One region of the Streptomyces sp. NPDC096310 genome, then DNA from elsewhere that is predicted to be linked to it. Evidence: riboswitches for the same ligand, from Rfam matches in the RefSeq annotation. Region 1 holds a riboswitch; the other holds the start of a gene.
What was found. A riboswitch is a leader RNA that binds a small molecule or an ion and turns the genes downstream of it on or off. The one in region 1 is predicted to bind cobalamin.
Positions count from the first base shown of each region.

Region 2: another riboswitch for cobalamin. It lies ahead of ACIQ7D_RS33035 (cobalamin biosynthesis protein); the one in region 1 lies ahead of ACIQ7D_RS34320 (CbtB-domain containing protein).

Region 1 is NZ_JBIWFO010000032.1:43,152-46,541, forward strand. It holds gene ACIQ7D_RS34310 (NAD(P)-dependent oxidoreductase) at 1-482, shown strand, start outside; gene ACIQ7D_RS34315 (CbtA family protein) at 472-1,320, opposite strand; gene ACIQ7D_RS34320 (CbtB-domain containing protein) at 1,366-1,605, opposite strand; cobalamin riboswitch at 1,643-1,799, opposite strand; gene ACIQ7D_RS34325 (histidine phosphatase family protein) at 1,822-2,535, shown strand; gene ACIQ7D_RS34330 (GlsB/YeaQ/YmgE family stress response membrane protein) at 2,539-2,802, opposite strand; gene ACIQ7D_RS34335 (hypothetical protein) at 2,954-3,271, opposite strand.
Region 2 is NZ_JBIWFO010000028.1:49,703-53,092, reverse strand. It holds gene ACIQ7D_RS33040 (cobyric acid synthase) at 1-1,066, opposite strand, end outside; gene ACIQ7D_RS33035 (cobalamin biosynthesis protein) at 1,063-2,070, opposite strand; cobalamin riboswitch at 2,107-2,227, opposite strand; gene ACIQ7D_RS33030 (hypothetical protein) at 2,346-2,609, opposite strand; gene ACIQ7D_RS33025 (anion permease) at 2,622-3,390, opposite strand, start outside.

The DNA.
Region 1 (3,390 bases):
TCGACGCGGGCTCGGTGGGGGACGTCGTCGAAGGCGTCGACACGGTGCTCTCCGGTGTGGGCCCCGCCGCCCGCCACGACCCGCTCAGGCCCGCGTCCACCTCGGCGCGGGCGCTGGTCGCGGCGATGTCGGCGGCCGGGGTGCGGCGCCTCGTCGTGGTGAGCGCGGCGCCGCTGAACCGTACGGGTGTGGCGCAGACATGGCTCGCACACCGGGTGATCACGCCCATGATGTGGGTGATCCTCAGGGAGGTGTACACGGACCTGGAGCTGATGGAACGGACCCTGGCCGACAGCGACCTCGACTGGACGTCGGTACGGCCGCCCCGGCTGACGAACGGCGCGGGCCGAGGCATCTACCGGCACGCGATCGACGCGGGCCCGCCCGGCAACCGCATCGCCCGCGCCGATGTCGCCCGCGCCATGCTCGACTTCATGGCGGCGCCGGAGACGGTACGCCACGTGGTGGGCGTCAGCGAGTGACCTCCCCCATGGTCCCGGCCCCCGAGGCCCCGGTCCCCGAGGTCCCCACGGTCCCGGCGGCCGGCGCGGGGACGGCAGCCGCCCGCGGCCGGAGCGCGCGCTCGGCCAGTACGCCGAAGATCAGCCCGAAGGCCGTCCACAGCAGCGCCTGCACACCGAGCGACGCGAGCCTGAACTCCCACAGCAGCGCGGCGGGGAAGGACGCGGGAACGGCGTCGGTGTTGCCGGGCAGCACCAGACAGGCGACGGCCACCACGGCCACGTAACCGCCACCGGCGGCGAGCGACGCGTTCCAGTTGCCGAGCCGGGGCGCCAGCCGTCGGCCCGCGATGACGGCGATGACCGCCAGCAACACGCTGAGCAGGATCATCAGGAAGAACAGCGTGGTGCGTCTGCCGATGGTGTCCGGGCTGCCGACGGCGGGCGGCGCCGCCGGATACTTCAGGAACGGCACCAGACAGACGGTCGTGAAGGCGGCGCCCGCGACCAGCGCCGCGGTCGCCCGTGGACCGAACCGGCCGATCCTGCCCAGGCTCACGGCGAAGACCAGCGAGGCGATACCGCCCAGGGCCACCCCGTACACCAGTACACCGGTGGCGAGTCCGAACGTCGACTGGACGGGCCTGCTGACCAGTTCCTCTTCCTCCTCCCCGGCCGCGCCGGAGTCCGGTGCCGCGCCGTGGTGATGCGCCGGGGCGGACCGGGCCTCCTCCTGGGCGATGGAGTCCCGTACGGACGGCTCACCCGCGAAGTAGGCCAGCGCGAAGGCGAGAAGCCCGGCCAGCACGCCCGCGACCATGCCGCGGACCAGGATGATTCTGACGGTGGAGGCATGCATGCGCGTATATCTCCGTAATCTCCGTGCTCCGTGATCGCCGTCAGGTCAGTGGCAGGGGAAACCGAGCAGATGACGGCCGTCGTGCACCCACTCGTGCACACCGGAACCGGAGATCACCGACGTCGCGCCCTGTTCGGCGCCGACGAAGTAGAGCAGCACCAGCATCAGGGTGCCGACGAAGACCGCCCACGGCAGAACGGCGCGCAGCGGAAGCGGAGCCGGTACGGCGACGGTGGACGAGGTGGGCGCGACGGCCGCGTTCGCAGACGCTATGGACTGAGCCATGGCAGATCCTCCTTGGGGAACTCGCGTCCCGTTTCATGGAGCTCGAACGACGGCCTTCGGGTCTGACTCACCGGGCCCCCGCCGCATGGCACGCGGCCGGCACCCGGCATACAGTGGCGCGACCGTGCCGGAATCTCACCGGACTTCCGTCTCGCCGTCGTGGATATCGACGTGAAGGTACCGCGAACCGGCAGACGGGCCAAGGGGGCCCTTGCCATGACGATCCGCGTGCTGCTCATCTCACCCGCCATGGGACCGGCCCTGCGCGCGGCCCGCTTCGGCGAGGAACCACCGGAAGTCCGGCGGCCCGAGGCGCCCGGGGACGGCCCCGGGTACGACGGCCCCGCGGACACCCCCGGGAACGCCCCCGGCGCGGTGGGCGACCCCGGGGCCGGGCAGGACAGCGCGGTGGACACCGCCGGGGTACGTCAGACCGAGGCCGTACGGGAGGACTTCCTCCGCGGCGCCCGTACCGCCGCCGTGTACGTCTCGCCCTCGCCCCGCTGCCGTACGACCGCCCGCCTGCTCGGCCTGGACGCGCGGCCGCTGCCCGACCTCGCGCCCTGGGCGATGGGCCGCTGGCGGGGCAGGACCCTCGACGAGGTCGCCGCCGCGGAACCGCGGGCGGTGAGCGCCTGGCTCGCCGACCCCGCCGCCGCGCCGCACGGCGGTGAGTCCCTGCTCGCGCTCCAGGCCCGCGTCGGCCGCTGGCTCGACGCGCTGGGGCAGAACACCCCCCGGGTGGTCGCCGTGGCCGAGCCGGACATCGTCCGCGCCGCCACCGTCCACGCGCTCGGCACGGCCGCCGGAACGTTCTGGCGGTTCGACGTACGGCCGCTCACCGCCACCGAGTTCACCGGACGGGACGGCCGCTGGAACCTGCTCAGCGGCCGTCCGCTCGCCGGCGAAGGCACCGGAGAGGAAATCTGAGAATCAGCCGCGGCCCTTGGCTCGGTCCAGCGCGGCCACCCCCACGGCCGCCAGGCCGACCTGGATGATCAGCTCGATCCAGTCGAAGCCTTTGGTGTCCGCGACGCCGAACGCCGCCGCGATGAACGTACCGACGAGCGCCGCGACGATACCGACGCCGATGGTCCACAGCACCCCGATGCGCTGGCGCCCGGGCACCACGAGCCGGCCGAGCACACCGATGACGATGCCGACGACGACGGCAACGAAAATGCCGGATATCTCCATGTCCCCTCCTCTTCGCCCACTTACTGTCGAAAGTGGTACTCGCCGACCGTGTGCCCGCCCTGCGGACGCCGAATCCTTGCCGCCACCCACAAGGCCCTGAAGACCCGCACGCCCCACCGGGGGCCCGCAGGCCGGCCAGGCCCGCCGAGGCCTACCGCTGCGGCGTCCAGCCCGGGCCGCGCCCCGTCAGCGCCAGCAGCACATCGAACGGAGCGGCGCCCTCCGCCACCGGCTCCCCGGACATCCCCATCCGCCGGGCCGTCGGCGCCAGCGCCCCGAACTCCGCCACCAGCACCCCGACGAGCGCCGCCTCCGGCTCGTACGGCTGGCCCGTCGCCCGCGCCAGGTCCCACGCGTGCACCGTCAGGTCCCTCGGCACCATCGAGCCGACCGTCCTGGCCGGCAGCCCCGTCGCCCCCGACGTGCCCTCCTCGGCACCCGGCGCGCCCCACGCGGCCCTGCGCGCCATGCCCTCGTCGACCGGATCAGGACGGACCCCGCGATCCGGCCCCTCGCCCGCCCCACCGACGAGGCCCGCGCTCGCCGCCGACCTCGGCTACAGCGACCAGGCCCATCCCGTCCGGGACT
Region 2 (3,390 bases), on a different contig from region 1:
GGATCTGGTAGCCGCCGCAGATCCCCAGCACGGGACGGCCCTCGGCGGCCCGCAGGGCCAGCGCGTCGGCCAGCCCCCGCTCCCGCAGCCACGCCAGCGCCCGGACCGTGCCGCGCGTACCCGGCACGATCACCAGATCCGCGTCGGCCAGCTCCTCGGGACGGTCCACGAACCGCACCACGACACCGGGCTCCGCCGCCAGCGCGTCCACATCGGTGAAGTTCGACATCAGCGGCAGGGCGCAGACCGCCACCCGCAGCACGTCCGCGCCGTACGGGGGAGCCACCACCGACTCACGGGCGCCACCGCGCGGCGAGACCCGCAGGCCGTCCTCCTCGTCGATCCCCAGACCGTGCCGGAAGGGCAGCACGCCGAGCGTCGCCCGCCCGGTCAGCCCGCGCAGCATGTCGAGCCCCGGCTCCAGCAGCGAGACATCGCCCCGGAACTTGTTGACGAGATACCCGGCGACCAGCGCCTGGTCCTCCGGGCTCAGCAGCGCGGTCGTCCCGAAGAAGGAGGCGAAGACCCCGCCCCGGTCGATGTCCCCGACCACGACCACCGGCAGCCGCGCGGCCCGCGCGATCCCCATGTTCACGATGTCGGTACGGCGCAGATTGATCTCGGCCGGGCTGCCCGCGCCCTCACAGATCACGGCGTCGTACGTGGACCGCAGCTCCTGGAGGCACGCCAGCACGGGTTCGAGCAGCGCTTCCTGCCGGCCGCCGTGGTAGCCGCGGGCGCTCAGCTCCCCGACCGGCTTGCCCATCAGCACCACCTGGCTGCTGCGGTCGCTGCCCGGCTTCAGCAGCACGGGGTTCATCAGCGCGGTCGGCTCCACCCGCGCGGCCCGCGCCTGCATCGCCTGGGCGCGCCCGATCTCCGCGCCCTCGCGCGTCACGAACGAGTTCAGCGACATGTTCTGGCCCTTGAACGGCGCGACCTTCACACCCCGGCGCGCCAGCCAGCGGCAGATCCCCGCCGTGACGACGCTCTTGCCCGCGTCGGAGGTCGTACCGGCGATCAGCAGCCCTCCGCCGAGCCCCGTGCCCCCGCTGTTCCGGCTCATCCGCGCCTCCTGGTGGTGAGGGCCGCGCGCACCGCGCCGTACCCGAGGCGGCCCGTGACACAGGCCGCGAGAGCGAGCACGTTGACCCGGCGGGCCAGCCGCACGGCGCGCTCGATGTCCTGGACCCCGACCGGGCGCCCCGTGCCGTTCAGGACGGGGCGGTGCTCCACGCGCCCGCCGTACGCGAGCGTTCCGCCGAGCCGTACCCCCAGCGCCCCGGCGAACGAGGCCTCCACCGGCCCCGCGTTGGGGCTCGGATGGCGGTGCGCGTCCTGCCGTACGGCCCGCAGCGCACCGCGCCTGTCCTCTCCGGCGGCGACGGCCAGCGCGGCGGTCAGCCGGGCCCCCGGCCACCCCACGACATCGTCGAGCCGGGCCGACGCCCAGCCGAACCGGCGGTAACGCTCGCTCTTGTGACCCACCATCGCGTCCAGTGTGTTCACGGCCCGGAACCCGGCGAGCCCCGGCGCCCCGGCGACCGCGCCCCACACCAGGGCGCCCACGACGGCGTCGGAGGTGTTCTCGGCGACGGACTCCACGACGGCGCGCGCGATCTGCGCCTCGTCCAGGGAGTACGGGTCACGCCCGCACAGATGCGGCAGGCGCCGCCGGGCGGCTTCGAGGTCCCCGGCGGCCAGCGCGGCGCCGACGGCCCGCGCCTCGCGGCCCAGCGAGGCGCCCCCGACCACGGCCCAGGTGGCGGTGGCGGTCAGCGCCACGGAGGCGGCGGGGCTGCGGCGTACCGCGGTGGCGGCCAGTGCCGCGGCCCCGGCGGCGCCTCCGGCGCACAGCGCGGTGTGCAGCGCACCCCAGCCGCGGTGGTCGCGCCACAGCGCGCGTTCGACGGCCCCGGCGGCCCGCCCGAAGGCGGCCACCGGATGTCCCCGGCGCGGATCGCCGAACAGCCGGTCGCCCAGCAGGCCGAGGGTGGCGCCGTACGCGAAGACCCGCTCGGCGGCAGGGGCGGCTGAACCGCCGCGCGCGGCAAAACCGCAGCCAGGCATGGCGAAGTGTCCTCACTCAGGGTCCGCGCCCCGGTTCGACGTTCGGAGTACGACGGCGAGAGTTCCTGGCTCCTGGAGGCGAGGCTCACAGTGACAGTGGCGGGACCGCGCCGGATTCGCACCGGCTTCCTCTGCTGCCGTCGTCAATGGCCCCGGAAGTCCACCACGCTCCGCAACACCCGTCAACTCATCCTTGACCTGCGGCGGGACAGTGTGCGGAGCCCCACATCGGGCCGGTCGGCCGATGCGGGGCTCCTGGGGGCGTGCTCGTGGGCTCAGGCCACGATGAGACTGATCCCGTACGCGACGGCCCCGGCGCAGAGCGCGAAGCACAGGCAGGCGCCGGCGCGGGCCGCGAGCGGCGCGGGGCCGGTGGCGGGGGTGGAGGCGGCGGCCGAGGTGCCGGCCGGTCCTGGCGCGGCCGTGGAGCCGCGCTTGGCGAGGCCCACGATGCCCAGGGTGAACAGGCCCACGAGGCCGACGGTCGCCACGAGGCTGACGCCGAAGACGGAGCCGAGTGCTGCCCAGTCGATGTTCATACGGTCGCTTCCTTACACCGTGGCGGGGCGGGCCGGCTCACCGGTCTGGCCCGGGGTGGTGGCCGCGGGGGCCGGGATGGTGGTCGAGAGGTCCTGGTCGGCGGCGCCCGCCGGCGGAGGCGGGGTGACGGCCGCCATGGCGGTGGTGACCACTCCGGCCGGCTCGGCGGCGAGGCCGGTGCCCGCGGCGGGCTCGGCGGTGACGTTGGTGTGGTCGACCGGGCGGCGGCGCGAGGCGAGCCAGATCCCGGCGGAGCCCGCGACCAGCAGCACCGCGACGACGGCGATGCCCCAGGTGCCCTGGCCGGTCAGGAACTCGGCGCCGGCGGCGACCAGTCCCGCGGCCGGCAGCGTCAGCCCCCAGGCGACGAACATCCGGGTGGCGGTGGACCAGCGCACCACGCCGCCCTTGCGGCCGAGCCCCGCGCCCATCACGGCGCCGGAGCAGGACTGCGTGGTGGAGAGCGAGAAGCCCAGGTGCGAGGAGGCCAGGATGACGGTGGCTGCGCTGGTCTGGGCGGCGAAGCCCTGCTGCGGCTGGAGGTCGGTGAGGCCGGTGCCCATGGTGCGGATGATGCGCCAGCCGCCGAGGTACGTGCCGAGCGCGATCGCGATGCCCGCGGAGACGATCACCCACAGGGGCGGGTTGGAGCCGGGGGCGAGGACACCACCGGTGACCAGGGCGAGCGTGATGACGCCCATGGTCTTCTGCGCGTCGTTGGTGCCGTGGGCGAGCGAGACGAGCCCGGCGGAGGCGATCTGCCCGGCCCGGTAGCCCTTG